2 regions of the Streptomyces sp. NPDC051105 genome follow, and region 2 is predicted to be linked to the other one. Evidence: riboswitches for the same ligand, from Rfam matches in the RefSeq annotation. Region 2 holds a riboswitch; the other holds the start of a gene.

Region 1 (7,753 bases), on a different contig from region 2:
CTTGTCGACCTTTGCCTTGACCTCGTCCTTGGTCAGCTTCTCGCTGGGCGCCGCGTTGGCGGCGTTGGCGCTGAGGACGACGGCAGCGGCGGCTGCGGTGGTCAGCACGGTCACGCGCGCGCGACTGGGCTGCTTGGGTCGACGATGGGACGCCACGGAGACGGGCTCCTTCGTTTGAGTGATCACCCGTGTGGAGGTTCGAGGCCCGACCCTAGTGACCTCCCTGTGATCAGTTCAAACCCAACAGCGAAAAAACTGGTCACGCAACGCACTCTTTGCACATAACTCACGTGCCGTAATGCTCGATTGACGCTACGTTGCGTGACGGTTCGGTCAATTCGGGCATTGCATATGTCCGTTGAACCTTCAGGACAGTCGCTTCAGAAGCATCGCAGAAGCCACCGGACGGGCACCCGCCTTGGCGACCCCGTCGGCGACCTCGCGGTCGGTCGAGGCGACGATCACCGGCCGGCCCGGCGGCTCGGCGCGCACGAGCTGGCGGATCAGTTCGTCCGCGGTGACACCGGGCTTGGAGAAGAGGACCCTGACCCCGCGCGGCGGAGCGAGCAGCACCGGCGCGGCCAGTTCGGCGCCGTCGAAGACACAGGTGACCTCGGCGCCGGTCTGCGCGGCGAGCTGGGAGAGCTGGCCGAGCAGCCGCAGCCGCTGCTTCTCCAGCGGCATCTGCGGATAGCCGGTCTTGGTCACGTTGTAGCCGTCGACGACCAAGTGCGCCTGGGGCAGGGCGAGTAGCTGATTGAGAATGGCCGGGTCGTTCTCCGAGAGCGCCCGGGCCGCGATGTCCTTCGGGGTCATTCGTCCCGGTTCGACCGCGTCCACGGTCTCGGCGGGCCGCACCGACACCGGCGGCAGCGCCAGTTCGCGGCGCAGGCCCTGGGCCGCGTCCAGGACGGTGTCGAGCAGCAGCCGTACTCTCATGTCCTCTACGCTGCGCCCCTCGCGGGCGGCCCGGCGGCTGGCCTCCAGGGCGGCCTCGACCTCGCCGAGCCGGGCCTTGAGCCGACGCCCCTCGCTCTCGGCGGCGGACAGCTGGGCCTGCCCCTCGGTGCGCGCCGACTCCATCTCGCCCTGCAACTTGCGCAGCGCGGCCTCACCGCGCTTGACGTCACTGAGGGCCGCGCGCAGCTTACGGTGAAGCGATTCCGCTTCCCTCTTCGCCGCGTCCAGTTCGGCGCGCAGCCGCTCCGTCTCGGCACGGGTCTGCCCCCGGGCCCGGTCCAGCTCCTCGCGCAGCCGCTCCAGCTCGGCCCGGCTCTCCTCGTCGGCCCGCTCGGCGTCGGCCCGCTGGGCCTCCTCGCCGGCCGCCGCCACCAGCTTCACCCAGCCCGTGGGGCGCAGTACGTAGGCCGCGGCCGCCACATCGAGCGGGTCCGCGGCCGGGGGCGGGGAACCGGAGTCGAGGGCGCCGGCGAGTTCCGGCTGGGCCTCTCTGAGCTTCTCCCCGATCCGCTGCCGGAAGAGGGTGTCCGTCTCCAGCGCCGTCGCCATGGCGTTCCCGGCGAACTTGGCGCGTCGATTCGGGGCGAAACGGGCGTACTGCCGCAGCTGGGCGGGCAGTTCGGCGATGGTCAGCCCACCGAAGCCGTCCGACACGATCTGTACGACACGCCGTCGCACGCCGTCGGGCAGCGGACGGTCAAGCACCTCGGCGGTGCCGTCGCCCGGCCCCCCGCCTGTGGTCTCCACCATCCGTCACACCCCATCACCTGTGCGCGGCCGCCTCCCGGTCTCAGGAGTCGGCACCCGGCCTGTCCACGAGTTCCACCTGGTCCACCGCGTTGCACCAGCGGCAGCGCACCGACTCGATGGTCTCACTGACCACCTCGCGCTCCTCGACCTTGGGCTCACCGGCCAGGTCGAGGTGCACGTACTCCACGACCTTCGACGAGCGGGTCACGTCGAAGCGCGTCAGGTTGCCGCAGAGGGTGCAGCGCCACCGCGTCGTGGCAGTCGGCAGGGGAACCGTCATCGTGGCTGTTCGCTTCCTTCTAGTGTCCGTGACGCGCCGTCCCGACGCGTGTGGCTCGTTACCCTACGGCCTGGCGAGTACTCGACGCCGCCCTGTCCGCGGCGGCGAGGCGATCTGCACCAGTGCATCCCATTACGCCATGCTCTATGTCCATGATCGGCAACTGGAACACGACGGCCGTCCGGACCCTGCGGGGCACGTCGGCGCCCATGACGTACACCCTGATCGCCGTCTGCTGCCTGATCTTCGTGCTCGGCCCGGCGTCCGGCTTCACCCCGTCCTACGGCACCGGGGACGCCCTGGCGGCCGCCCAGCGCGCGTACTTCCGGCGCTGGGGGGTGGTGCCCGCCGACCTGTTCGACGGTCCGGCGCGGGAGGTGCTCACCCCGGCCACGGCGCTGTTCATCCACGGCAGCTGGGTGCACCTGCTCGGCAACATGCTCTTCCTCTTCGTCTTCGGGGCGATGGCCGAGGAGCGGATGGGCCGCGTGGAGTTCACGCTCTTCTACATCGGCTGCGGCTACCTCGCACTGCTCGGCTACGCGGCCGCCAACGCCACGTCCCAGCAGTCGCTGGTGGGGGCGTCCGGGGCGATCTCGGCAGTCCTCGGAGCGTTCCTGTACCTGTTCCCCAGCGCCCGCGTGACCAGTCTTCTGCCGTTCCTCTTCTTCCTTCCGCTCCGGTTGCCGGCCTGGGTGGTGCTGCCCTTCTGGGCCGCCCTGCAGTGGCTCGCCCTGGACCAGGCCCCCTCCGGCCCCGGCGTGGCCTACCTCGCCCACCTGGTCGGCTTCGGACTCGGCCTCGGCTACGCGTGGGTGCGGTACGGCCGTGGGACTAAAGTGAAGGCCGCCCCAGCTCCGGCACCCGAGGGAGAGAACCAGCCGTGATCACCGCGATCGTCCTCATCAAGACCAGCGTGGACCGGATCCCCGAGATCGCGGAACAGATCGCCGCGCTGGACAGCGTCAGCGAGGTCTTCTCCGTCACCGGTACCTACGACCTGATCGCCATGGTCCGGGTGAAGCAGCACGAGGACCTCGCCGAGGTCATCCCCGGCTCCATCAGCAAGATCCCCGGCGTGGAGGGCACGGACACGCACGTCGCGTTCCGCACGTACTCCCAGCACGACCTGGAGGCGGCCTTCGCCATCGGCCTGGACAGCTGAACCGAGCGGTTCGGCTGTCCAGGCCAGGCCGGGCGGCGTCAGTGCCGCAGGGCCGGTGAGCCGACGGGCGCACGGCGTCCGGCACTGCGGCAGGCCGAGACGCCCACGGCGAGCAGCCAGTAGCTGAGGATCGCTCCCATCAGGGCGGTGGTGCCCCAGCCGTTCGCCGCGTAGAAGTGCGCGGGGTCGTCGCCGAAGAACACGGACGGCACGAAGGCCAGGTTGACTCCTGCCAGGACGTAGGCGGACCGGGCGGTCCAGCGTGGCAGCAGGCGGGTACGGGAGATCCCGTGACCCACCGCGGCCAGGAAGAGGGCGAGCATCAGGCGGCTGATCGACCCATACAGGATGTAGGTGCCGCTGACCGCGATGGTCGGGTCGATCGGACGGTCCGCGGCGATGACCGCGCCGCCTTCCAGTCCGCTGGAGACCAGCGTGATCGTCGCGTACACCAGTCCGGTCGCCTGGGCCATCGAGCCGATCCATTCACTGGCCGGGTCGACCCGCTTGACCAGTTCACGGAAGGCCGTCACGAACACGACCACGAACGCCAGCCCGACGATCCCGACCAGCAGCCTGGCCAGGACGTTCGAGTCCGGCGGCGGACCGGAGTAGACGAAGTACAGCGGTACCTCGACGATGAAGGCGGCCGCCGCGGTGAGGGAGGCGAGGCCCGTCAGGCGCCTCGCGACGGTTTCGTTCATGGGTGTGCCCCCCGGTTCCCTGTGTCGGATTCCCCGTCGGCCCGTTGCCGACTACATGAATCCTGGCGTTCACGACGCTTCTCGTCGCTGGGCCTGGACACCGGATCGGGGGGTGGTCCTGCCGGCACCCCTGCGGGTGGGTCAGCTCACCGCCGGGACACAGCGGCCGTCCTCCGTGCGGTACGACCACTTCGCGCCGTCGGTCACCAGTTCCCGCACCGCGTCGACGAAGCGCTCCACGTGCTCGTCCGGCGTGCCCGCCCCGAAGCTCACCCGGATGGCGTTGAGGGACTTCTCGCCCGGTGCCGCCTCCGGCGCCCCGCACTCGCCCTGGGTCTGCGGGTCGGAGCCCAGCAGGGTCCTGACCAGCGGGTGGGCGCAGAAGAGGCCGTCGCGGACGCCGATGCCGTACTCGGCGGAGAGGGCGGCGGCGAAGTGGGAGCTGTTCCAGCCGTCCACCACGAAGCTGATCACGCCGACGCGGGGGGCGTCGTCGCCGAAGAGGGAGAGGACCCGGACCTCGGGGACCTCGGCCAGCCCCGCCCGCACCTTCTCGATCAGGTGCCGCTCGCGGGCGACCAGCGTGTCGAAGCCGGCCTCGGTGAGTGCCTTGCAGGCGGAGGCGATGGAGTAGGCGCCGATGACGTTGGGCGAGCCCGCCTCGTGGCGCGCGGCGCTCTCGTGCCACTCCACGGCCACTCCCCCGTCCTCCCGCCGGGTGACCTTGCGGCTCGCGCCGCCGCCCGCGAGGTAGGGCTCGGCGGCCTGCAGCCAGTCGGCGCGGCCGGCCAGGACGCCGGAGCCGAAGGGGGCGTACAGCTTGTGGCCGGAGAAGGCGACCCAGTCGACGTCCAGGTCCCGGACGGACACGGGATGGTGCGGGGCCAGCTGGGCGGCGTCCAGGACGATCCGGGCGCCGTGCGCGTGCGCGGCGGCGGCCAGCTCGCGGACCGGCCACAGCTCGCCCGTGACGTTGGACGCGCCGGTGACGCAGACCAGGGCCGGGCCGTGGGGGTCGCGCTCGGCGAGGGCGCGTTCCAGGGTCTCGACGGCCTGCCGCGGGGTGCGGGGCGCGTTGAGGTAGGTGACCCGGGCGTCCTTCCAGGGGAGCAGGCTCGCGTGGTGCTCGGTCTCGAAGACGAAGACCTGGCAGTCGGCGGGGACGGCGGCGGCGAGCAGGTTGAGGGAGTCGGTGGTGGAGCGGGTGAAGATCAGCTGGTCGTCGGAGCGGCAGTCGAGGAACTCGGCGACGGTCTTCCGGGCGTTCTCGAAGAGGTCGGTCGACAGCTGGGAGAGGTAGCCGGCGCCGCGGTGGACGCTCCCGTAGTAGGGGGCGTACGCCGCCACGTCGTCCCAGACCCGCTGGAGGGCGGGGGCGCTGGCCGCGTAGTCGAGGGCGGCGTAGGTGACCTCGCCGCCGGTGACGAGCGGGACGGTGACATCCCGGCCCAGAACGGGCAGCCGGGCACAAACGGACTGGGCGGCGGCAGCGGTGGCGACAGACATGGCGAACTCCTGTGAGGGGTAAGCGAAATCGCCGGGCCGGACGGTACGTCGACGGCACGGGAAAGGTGAAAGGGGTACGCGGAGGCGGGGCTCGACGCCCTATCGCATTCGCTTGCTCACAGAAGGCTCCCTCGACGACCAGGACCCCTGGCGTACGAGGGGTCCGCGCTTGCCGTAGACCTCGCTGCCTACGACCTGGTCTTCACCCGGGGCACCCCGCCACGGACGGAGGGTTGCCGGACAGTCGGCCGGGGCCTCATGACTGTCACTCATGACCTGGAAAGAAACCTAAGTGAAGTGATCGCCGACGCGCAACTCCTGTCCGGATGACGGAACACCGCCAGGGTCCGAAGCCGCTCCGGCACCGCCGGGAGGACCGTGTGCGGTCGCCCGCCGTTGCGGCGGAAGGCCGGCAAGGGGGAGCACCGCCGCCCACCTTCCTCTCCGCCGCAACGGCGAGCAGCCACGACGGCGCAGCTGGGGGTCCCCCCACGCCCTTGAGGCAGTGGGCGAGGTGCCGTACCGCGCCTCAGCCCGCCGACCGCGGCCCCTACCTGTTCGTCGCCGCCGCCCAGCGCTCCAGCGCCCGCTTGGCCGCGCCCGAGTCGATGGACTCCGCCGCCTTGTCCATGCCCGTCCGGAGCTGTTCGGCCAGCGTCCCCGTGCCGGGGTCCAGGGCCACCAGGGCCGCCGCCGAGTTCAGCAGGACCGCCTCGCGTACCGGGCCCGGCTCACCGTCCAGGAGGCGGCGGGCGACCTCCGCGTTGTACGACGGGTCGCCGCCGCGCAGCGCCTCCACGGGGACCAGGTCGATGCCGACGTCACGGGGGTCGAAGGTCTCCTCGGTGACCTTGCCGTCGCGGACGATCCAGACGTGGGACGTGGCGGTGGTCGTCAGCTCGTCGAGGCCGTCGTCGCCGCGGAAGACCAGGGAGGAGTTGCCGCGCTCCGCGAAGACGCCCGCGACGACCGGTGCCATGCGCGGGTCCGCGACGCCGACCGCCTGGGCCCGCACCTGCGCGGGGTTGGTCAGCGGCCCGAGGATGTTGAACACCGTGCGGATGCCCAACTGGCCGCGGGCCGCGCCCACATGGCGCAGCGCCGGGTGGAACTTGACGGCGAAGCAGAAGGTGATGCCGGCCTCCTCGGCGACCTCGGCGACCCGCTGCGGGGTCAGGTCGAGGTTGACGCCGAGCTTCTCCAGCACGTCCGAGGCGCCGGACGCGGAGGACGCCGCCCGGTTGCCGTGCTTGACGACCTTCGCCCCGGTGCCGGCCACCACCAGCGCCGACATCGTGGAGATGTTCACCGTCTTGGCGCCGTCACCGCCGGTGCCGACGATGTCGACCGTGCGGCCCGGTACCTCGATGACGTTGGCGTGCTCGTACATCGTGCGGACGAGACCGTTGATCTCCTCGACGGTCTCCCCCTTGGCCCTGAGGGCCACCACGAACCCGGCGATCTGCGCGTCCGTCGCCTGGCCGCGCATGATCTGGTCCATCGCCCAGGCCGTCGCGTCGGCGCTCTGGTCCTGGCCGTACAGCAACGCGTTCAGTACCTCGGGCCAGGAACAGCCCGCCGCGGTGTCGCCTCCAGCGGGGGTCACAGCGCTCATAAGGCCGCTCCTGCTCGTCGTACACGAAATGAAGGTTTCACGGCTTACCCTATCCAGCCCGGGACACGGCGAAGGGCCCCCGTCCGTACGTCGGACGGGGGCCCTTCGACCGTGGCGTGGCGACGCGGTCGATCAGTGGTGGCCGTGGCCGCTCGTGATCTCCTTGTACTCCTCGACGGTGGGCTTCGGGATCTGGTTGTCCTCGCCGTAGTAGGCGCTGCTCAGCTTGGCGCGGAGCTTCTCGGACCCCTTGATCTTGCGCTCGACACCGTTCTCGTCCACCGCCGCGCCGACCTGGGCCGGCTCGTACTGGTGGTGGGCCGTGAGGGTGTGCAGCTGCTCCTGGCTGAGCGGCTCGTGCACCTCGATGAACTCACCGTGCGGCAGCCGCTTGATGATGCCGGTCTCGCGGCCGTGCAGCACCTTCTCGCGGTCCCGGCGCTGCAGGCCGAGGCAGATCCGCTTGGTGACGATGAACGCGATCACCGGTCCGGCGAAGAAGAAGATCCGGACGAACCAGGTCACGTCGTTGATCGACAGGTGGAAGTGGGTGGCGAAGAGGTCGTTGCCACCACCGACCAGGCCCACCATGTACACCGTCACCCAGGCGACACCGAAGGCGGTGCGGGTCGGGGCGTTGCGCGGGCGGTCCAGGATGTGGTGCTCGCTCTTGTCGCCGGTGACCCAGGACTCGATGAACGGGTAGACCGCGATCACGCCCAGCACCAGACCGAACAGGACCAGCGGGATGAAGACGCCCAGGACCAGGGTGT
Region 2 (7,753 bases):
GCCGGCCGCCGCCAGCGGGGTGAGGACCGCCTCCAGCTCCTCGGGGGTCTCGGCGAGACGGGCGTCGTAGTTGTCCGACTTCCACTGCGAGTAGCGGAAGATCACCGGGAACTCCGGGGAGACCGCCGCGCGTACGGCGGCCACGATCTCGGCCGCGAACTTCGTGCGGGCGACCGGGTCGCCCCCGTAGGCGTCGGTACGGCGGTTGGTGCCCGCCCACAGGAACTGGTCGAGGAGGTAGCCGTGGGCGCCGTGCAGCTCGACGCCGTCGAAGCCGATGCGCTCGGCGGCGGCCGCGGCCTCGGCGAACGCGCGGATGACGTCGTCCAGGTCCTGTCGGGTCATCGCCTTGCCCTCGCCCTCGGTGCCGTCCAGGCGGATGCCGGAGGGGCCGACGGCGGGGGCGTCCGAGAACGGCGGCTGACCCTGCTTGCGCACCATGCCGATGTGCCACAGCTGCGGGACGATCGTGCCGCCGGCCGCGTGCACCCCCTCGGCGACCTTCGCCCAGCCCGCCAGCTGCTCCTCGCCGTGGAACCTCGGGACGCGGCTGCTCTGCCCGGCCGAGTCGTGGCCGACGTACGTGCCCTCGGTGACGATCAGACCGACGCCGGCGGCGGCCCGGCGGGCGTAGTACGAGACCACGTCCTCGCCGGGGACACCGCCCGGGCTGAACTGCCGGGTCATCGGCGCCATCACGATCCGGTTGGGAACCGTGAGCCCGTTCAGGGCGATCGGACGGGAGAGGATCTCGGCCGCGCGGGAGGCGGGGGGCGTGTTGACGGTCACGTGGGGGGCTCCTCGTGGGTAGGTCGTAGACCGAACGGTATGTGCACGCGCATCGAGTGCACAACCGTGCACAACGATCCGCCCCGACGTGCCCATTCCCGGCCCCACCGGAAAGCGGTGTGACCCCGGACACGGGACCACGGCCACCACGGAGGCGAAAACGCCCGAGGGCGGCACCCCCTGTCGAACAGGGGGTGCCGCCCTCGATCAGGACAGGCGATCGACCAGGGGTCGATCAGAAGTCCATGTCACCGCCCGGCATGCCGCCCGGAGCGGCCGCGGCGGCCTTCTCCGGCTTGTCGGCGATGACGGCCTCGGTGGTGAGGAACAGCGCGGCGATGGAGGCGGCGTTCTGCAGGGCAGAGCGCGTCACCTTCGCCGGGTCGATGATGCCCTCGGCGACCAGGTCGACGTACTCACCGGTCGCGGCGTTCAGGCCGTGACCCGGGGTGAGGTTGCGGACCTTCTCCACCACGACGCCGCCCTCGAGGCCGGCGTTGACGGCGATCTGCTTCAGCGGGGCCTCGAGGGCGAGCTTCACGATCGCGGCGCCGGTCGCCTCGTCACCCTCCAGCTCCAGCTTCTCGAAGACCGAGGAGGCCTGGAGCAGGGCCACGCCACCACCGGCGACGATGCCCTCCTCGACGGCCGCCTTCGCGTTGCGAACGGCGTCCTCGATGCGGTGCTTGCGCTCCTTGAGCTCGACCTCGGTCGCGGCACCGGCCTTGATGACGGCGACGCCACCGGCGAGCTTGGCCAGGCGCTCCTGGAGCTTCTCGCGGTCGTAGTCCGAGTCGGACTGCTCGATCTCGGCGCGGATCTGGTTGACCCGGCCGGCGACCTGGTCGGACGAGCCGGCACCGTCGACGATGGTGGTCTCGTCCTTGGTGATGACCACCTTGCGGGCCTTGCCCAGCAGGTCGAGGGTGGTGTTCTCCAGCTTGAGACCGACCTCCTCGGAGATCACCTCGCCACCGGTGAGGATGGCGATGTCGTTCAGCATCGCCTTGCGGCGGTCGCCGAAGCCCGGGGCCTTGACGGCGACGGACTTGAAGGTGCCGCGGATCTTGTTGACGACCAGGGTCGACAGGGCCTCGCCCTCGACGTCCTCGGCGATGATCAGCAGCGGCTTGCCCGACTGCATGACCTTCTCCAGGAGCGGGAGCAGGTCCTTGACGGAGCCGATCTTCGAGTTGGCGATCAGGATGTACGGGTCGTCGAGCGACGCCTCCATACGCTCCATGTCGGTGGCGAAGTACGCCGAGATGTAGCCCTTGTCGAAGCGCATACCCTCGGTGAGCTCCAGCTCCAGACCGAAGGTCTGGGACTCCTCGACGGTGATGACGCCTTCCTTGCCGACCTTGTCCATGGCCTCGGCGATGAGCTCGCCGATCTGGGTGTCGGCGGCGGAGATGGAGGCCGTGGAGGCGATCTGCTCCTTGGTCTCGACGTCCTTCGCCTGCTCGAGGAGGGCACCGGAGACGGCCTCGACGGCCTTCTCGATACCGCGCTTCAGGGCCATCGGGTTGGCGCCGGCGGCGACGTTGCGCAGGCCTTCCTTGACCAGGGCCTGGGCGAGCACGGTCGCGGTGGTCGTACCGTCACCGGCGACGTCGTCCGTCTTCTTGGCGACTTCCTTGACCAGCTCGGCGCCGATCTTCTCGTACGGGTCCTCCAGCTCGATCTCCTTGGCGATGGACACACCATCGTTGGTGATCGTGGGGGCGCCCCACTTCTTCTCGAGGACGACGTTGCGGCCCTTGGGGCCGAGGGTGACCTTGACGGCGTCGGCGAGCTGGTTCATACCGCGCTCAAGGCCGCGCCGCGCCTCCTCGTCGAACGCGATGATCTTGGCCATGTGAAGTGGTCCCTCCAGGACTGGGGGTGAGTCTTCTGGACCGCGCCCGCGCCCGCGACGGACGGCTCGCCGACCCGTGGGTTCCTTGCCCCACCCGGTCTGCGGGCCTCACCGACCCGGTCCATCTTTGTCACTCTCACCTTCAGAGTGCTAACGCCAATGATTAGCACTCGCCCATGCCGAGTGCAAGCGCCTCCGGGAGACTGGGCCGCGCCAGGGCCGCGCGCGGGGCGGCGCACCGGGCCGCGCGCGGGGCGGCGCACCGGGCCGCACCCACGGGGTGCGCCGGCCCGCTCATCCCGGGCATGCCAAAGGGCTCGTAACCCATGACTCCCCATGGGATACGAGCCCTCCGACAATGAAAGAAGAACGACGCTGTCAGTCGGCGCGTGCTTCAGCTGGTCGCGAGCCGGACCATGTCCGCCTGCGGCCCCTTCTGGCCCTGCGAGATCTCGAAATCGACCCGCTGACCTTCCTCCAGGGTGCGGTAGCCGTCCATCTGAATCGCACTGTAGTGGACGAAAACATCCGCACCACCGTCGACCGCGATGAAGCCGTACCCCTTCTCCGCGTTGAACCACTTGACGGTGCCCTGAGCCATGCCTAACTCCCCTATTACTGGCCCTTGCACAGATCCACACTTCGCGGATCCGGGTCAGACCTCACCCCCCACAGGTTTGGGGGCGTGCGCCGGAACGCGTCGACCGCGGCTGAATGTATCTGTCCAACTGCCGTCTGCAACAGGTCAATCGGACGAGAATTCTGGACGGGAAGGGTCCGGAATGTAGCAAGAATTCGGCCGAATTCAGGGCAAGTCGGGCCCCATAAAAGCCGCAAAAGCCGCATATAACCCACACACTTTGGCTACTTCTTGTCGGGTCAGCGGTATCGAATACGGGGCTTCCGACCTGGAGATCGGGGCCGCATTCCCCAACTGTACCGCGCTCAACCACACAGAATTGCCCCCTCCGCTTCTCTCACGGAAGGGGCAATCCAATGAACAGTGAGTGATCGGCGTTACCGAAGGTAATGTTCGGTCATTCGATCAGCCTGTCAGCAGGTCAGCCGCCGGCCACGGCCGGGATGATGGAGACGCCGGCGCCGTCCGGGGTGGCCGTCTCCAGTCCCTGCTCGAACCGCACGTCGTCGTCATTGACGTACACATTCACGAACCGGCGCAGTTTGCCCTCGTCGTCGAGAACGCGGGCGGCGATCCCGGTGTGGTTCTTCTCCAGGTCGGAGATGACCTCGCCGAGGGTGCCGCCTTCGGCGCTGACTTCGGCCTGACCACCGGTGTAGGTGCGCAGGATGGTGGGGATGCGAACGGTGACGCTCACGTTTGAACCTCCGATCGGGGCAACGCCCTGGTTTCTTACAGCTGACTCAGGCGAGCCCGGCCTCGCGGAAAGACTCGAGATTCGGGCGAATGGTCGCCGTGAGCCCGGTGCCCGCCACGGCGTCCAGCGTCTTCAGTCCGTCACCCGTGTTGAGTACGACGATCGACTTCGCCGGATCGATCAGCCCACTCTCGATGAGCTTCCTGGTGACTCCGACCGTCACCCCGCCCGCGGTCTCCGCGAAGATTCCCTCGGTCCGCGCGAGCAGCTTGATCGCGTCGACCACCTGCTCGTCGGTGACGTCCTCCACCGCACCGCCGGTACGGCGCGCGATGTCCAGGACGTACGGCCCGTCGGCCGGGTTGCCGATGGCCAGCGACTTGGCGATGGTGTTCGGCTTCTGCGGTCGCACCACGTCGTGGCCCGCCTTGTAGGCCACCGACACCGGCGAGCATCCCTCGGCCTGCGCGCCGAAGATCTTGTACGGCTTGTCCTCGACGAGCCCGAGCTTGATCAGCTCCTGCAGCCCCTTGTCGATCTTCGTGAGCTGCGAGCCGGAGGCGATCGGGACGACCAGCTGGTCGGGGATCCGCCAGCCGAGCTGCTCGCAGATCTCGTACGCCAGGGTCTTGGAGCCCTCCGCGTAGTACGGCCGCAGGTTGACGTTGACGAAGCCCCAGCCCTCGCCGGCCGAGTCACCGATCAGCTCGGAGCAGAAACGGTTCACGTCGTCGTAGTTGCCCTCGATGCCGACGAGCTCGCCACCGTAGATCGCGGCCATGACGATCTTGCCCTGCTCCAGGTCGTGCGGGATGAACACGCAGGAGCGGAAGCCGGCCCGGGCGGCGGCGGCGCCGACCGCGCCGGCGAGGTTGCCGGTCGAGGAGCAGGAGAGCGTGGTGTAGCCGAAGGCGCGCGCGGCCTCGACGGCCTGGGCGACGACCCGGTCCTTGAAGGAGTGCGTCGGGTTGCCGGAATCGTCCTTGACGTACAGGCCGCCGGTGACGCCCAGCTCCTTCGCCAGGTTGTCGGCCTGGACGAGCTTGGTCCAGCCCGGGTTGATGTTCGGCTTGGTCGCCACGTCCGCGGGGACGGGCAGCAGCGGCGCGTAGCGCCAGATGTTCGCGGGACCCGCTTCGATCCGCTTCCGCAGCTCCTCGGTGTCGTAGGCCGAGAAGTCGTACGCGATTTCGAGCGGGCCGAAACACTCCTCGCAGGCGAACACCGGGCCGAGCGGCACGCGGTGGCCGCACTCGCGGCAGCTCAGGGCAGTGGCGGGACCGAGGTCGACGGTCGTGGAGTCGGTGGTGGTCGCAGCAGTCTGCACAGCCATGTGAGGCGAGGCCCTTTCTCCTCATCTTCCTCACGACGCATCTCGCCGTGAGACGGATTTGGCACCTTCCCTAGCCGGGAGCCTCGCGAGTGATCGACAGTGATCAGCGATCCACGAGTAACCGACTGGAGGGTTGCCGGGGCTTCATCGGGCCGTATCCCTCTGCCCCTCTGGATGAGCGGTATGCGGTTGTCAACGGCCGGTGACCCCAGGACATGCGATGGTCATCGGCGTTGTTCAAGACTGTAACCGAAGGCCAGGACAGTTGAGAGAGTCGTCCGAACCGCGAGATGGATCACACCTCGCAGTGTGACCGTGACAGTGAGGAGCCGCTGACTGTGCTGGAAGAAGTCGAGTGCTGGCTGGCCACCCGCTCCTGGTCCATGAACGATCGCCCGTTGCACCGCATACTCGCCGCCAAGCAGCGCACCGGGCAGTCCGTCTCCGTCGTGCTGCCCGCGCTCAACGAGGAGGCGACCGTCGGCGACATCGTCGCGATCATCCGTCACGACCTCATGCGGCAGGTGCCGCTCGTCGACGAGATCGTGGTCGTCGACTCCGGTTCCACCGACCGTACGGCGGCGGTGGCCGCGGCGGCCGGCGCCCGGGTCGTGCACCGCGACACGATCCTGCCGCGCATCCCCGCCGTCCCCGGCAAGGGCGAAGTGCTCTGGCGCTCCCTCCTCGTCACCACCGGCGACATCGTCTGCTTCGTCGACGCCGACCTGAGGGAGTTCTCCTCCGACTTCGTCACCGGGATCGTCGGCCCGCTGCTGACCGACCCGGACGTGGACCTCGTCAAGGCGATGTACGACCGCCCGCTCGCCGGCTCGGCCGGACAGGGCGGCCGGGTCACCGAACTGATGGCCCGCCCGCTGCTGAACATGCACTGGCCGCAGCTGGCCGGGTTCGTCCAGCCGCTCGGCGGCGAGTACGCGGCCCGCCGCTCGCTCCTCGAACAGCTCCCCTTCCCGGTCGGCTACGGCGTGGAGCTGGGCATGCTGGTCGACGCCCTGCACCTGGTCGGCCTGGACGCCCTCGCCCAGGTCGACGTGGGGGTCCGCAAACACCGCCACCAGGACGGCCAGGCCCTCGGCCGGATGTCCGCCGCGATCTACCGCACCGCGCAGCTTCGGCTGGCCCGCGGGCATCTGATCCGGCCCGCCCTGACCCAGTTCGAACGGGGCGAGGACGGCTTCGAGCCGCGCACCTACTCCGTGGACACCGAGGAACGGCCACCGATGGCGGAGATCGCCGAGTACGCCGAGCGCCGGGTGGCGTGACTTCGTCGTACGGCGGTATACGGCGGCGCGTCGGGCGGAGCCGTACGTTTGAGCGTTTCCGGGCCGGGCTAGGTTGTGGCGTATGGCTTCCACCGGCAGTGCTGAGGTGCTGGTCGCGTCCAATCGCGGCCCGGTTTCGTATGAAGTGGGCGAAGGCGGTGCGCTGCACGCCAAACGGGGCGGCGGCGGCCTGGTCTCGGGGCTGTCGGCCATCGGGCCGGACGCGAACGCGGTGTGGGTGTGCGCGGCCCTGAGCGACGGCGACCGGGAGGCGGTACGGCGGGCCGACGGCGGCCGGCTGCCGGCCGGGGACAGCGGCGGGCAGCAGGTCCGGATGCTCGACATCGACCCGGACGTGTTCTCGGACGCGTACAACGGCATCGCGAACTCGGTGCTCTGGTTCGTCCACCACATGCTCTACCAGACCCCGCTGGAGCCGGTCTTCGACGCGGAGTTCCGGCGGCAGTGGGCGTCGTACCAGGCCTACAACCAGGCGTTCGCGGAGGCGCTGGCGCAGGAGGCGGGCCCCGGTGCGGTGGTCGTCATCCAGGACTACCACCTGGCGCTGGCCCCGCGGATGCTGCGCCGGCTGCGGCCGGATCTCCGTATCGGCCATTTCTCCCACACCCCGTGGGCGCCGCCGGACTACTTCCGGCTGCTCCCCGACGACATCGCGGCGGAACTGCTCGGCGGGATCCTGGGCGCCGATCACGCGGCGTTCCTGACCCGGCGGTGGGCGGACGCGTTCGTGGCCTGCTGTCATGCGGTGCTGGGCCCGGGGATCCCGGCGGCCGGGGAGACCCGGATCGGGGTGCACGGGCTGGGCGCCGACGCGGAGTTCCTGCGGAAGCGGTCGCACCAGCCGGACGTGGACGAACGGATGCGGGCGCTGCGGGAGGAGATCGGCGAGGGCCGCAGGACGATCGTCCGGGTGGACCGGACCGAGCTGTCGAAGAACATCGTGCGGGGGCTGCTGGCGTATCGGCAGCTGCTCGACGACCACCCCGAGTGGCGGGAGCGGGTGGTGCACGTCGCGTTCGCGTATCCGTCACGGCAGGACCTCGCGGTGTACCGCGCCTACACGGCCGAGGTGCAGCGGGTCGCGGACGAGATCAACTCGGCGTACGGGACGGCGGGTTGGACGCCGGTGGTC

What was found. Region 2 has a riboswitch for S-adenosylmethionine ahead of thrC (threonine synthase). Riboswitches for the same ligand answer to the same signal wherever they lie in the genome.
Region 1: another riboswitch for S-adenosylmethionine. It lies ahead of AB0N16_RS10945 (aminotransferase class V-fold PLP-dependent enzyme); the one in region 2 lies ahead of thrC (threonine synthase).

The regions. Positions count from the first base shown of each region.
Region 1 is NZ_JBFBBR010000004.1:24,502-32,254, forward strand. It holds gene AB0N16_RS10915 (NlpC/P60 family protein) at 1-156, opposite strand, end outside; gene AB0N16_RS10920 (NYN domain-containing protein) at 367-1,710, opposite strand; gene AB0N16_RS10925 (hypothetical protein) at 1,751-1,990, opposite strand; gene AB0N16_RS10930 (rhomboid family intramembrane serine protease) at 2,143-2,877, shown strand; gene AB0N16_RS10935 (Lrp/AsnC ligand binding domain-containing protein) at 2,874-3,155, shown strand; gene AB0N16_RS10940 (hypothetical protein) at 3,194-3,859, opposite strand; gene AB0N16_RS10945 (aminotransferase class V-fold PLP-dependent enzyme) at 4,001-5,365, opposite strand; SAM riboswitch class IV at 5,526-5,642, opposite strand; gene trpD (anthranilate phosphoribosyltransferase) at 5,916-6,980, opposite strand; gene AB0N16_RS10955 (cytochrome bc complex cytochrome b subunit) at 7,113-7,753, opposite strand, start outside.
Region 2 is NZ_JBFBBR010000009.1:183,789-191,541, reverse strand. It holds gene AB0N16_RS23380 (NADH:flavin oxidoreductase) at 1-789, opposite strand, end outside; gene groL (chaperonin GroEL) at 1,025-2,647, opposite strand; gene AB0N16_RS23370 (cold-shock protein) at 3,042-3,248, opposite strand; gene AB0N16_RS23365 (MoaD/ThiS family protein) at 3,709-3,984, opposite strand; gene thrC (threonine synthase) at 4,031-5,317, opposite strand; SAM riboswitch class I at 5,336-5,498, opposite strand; gene AB0N16_RS23355 (glucosyl-3-phosphoglycerate synthase) at 5,656-6,600, shown strand; gene AB0N16_RS23350 (trehalose-6-phosphate synthase) at 6,683-7,753, shown strand, end outside.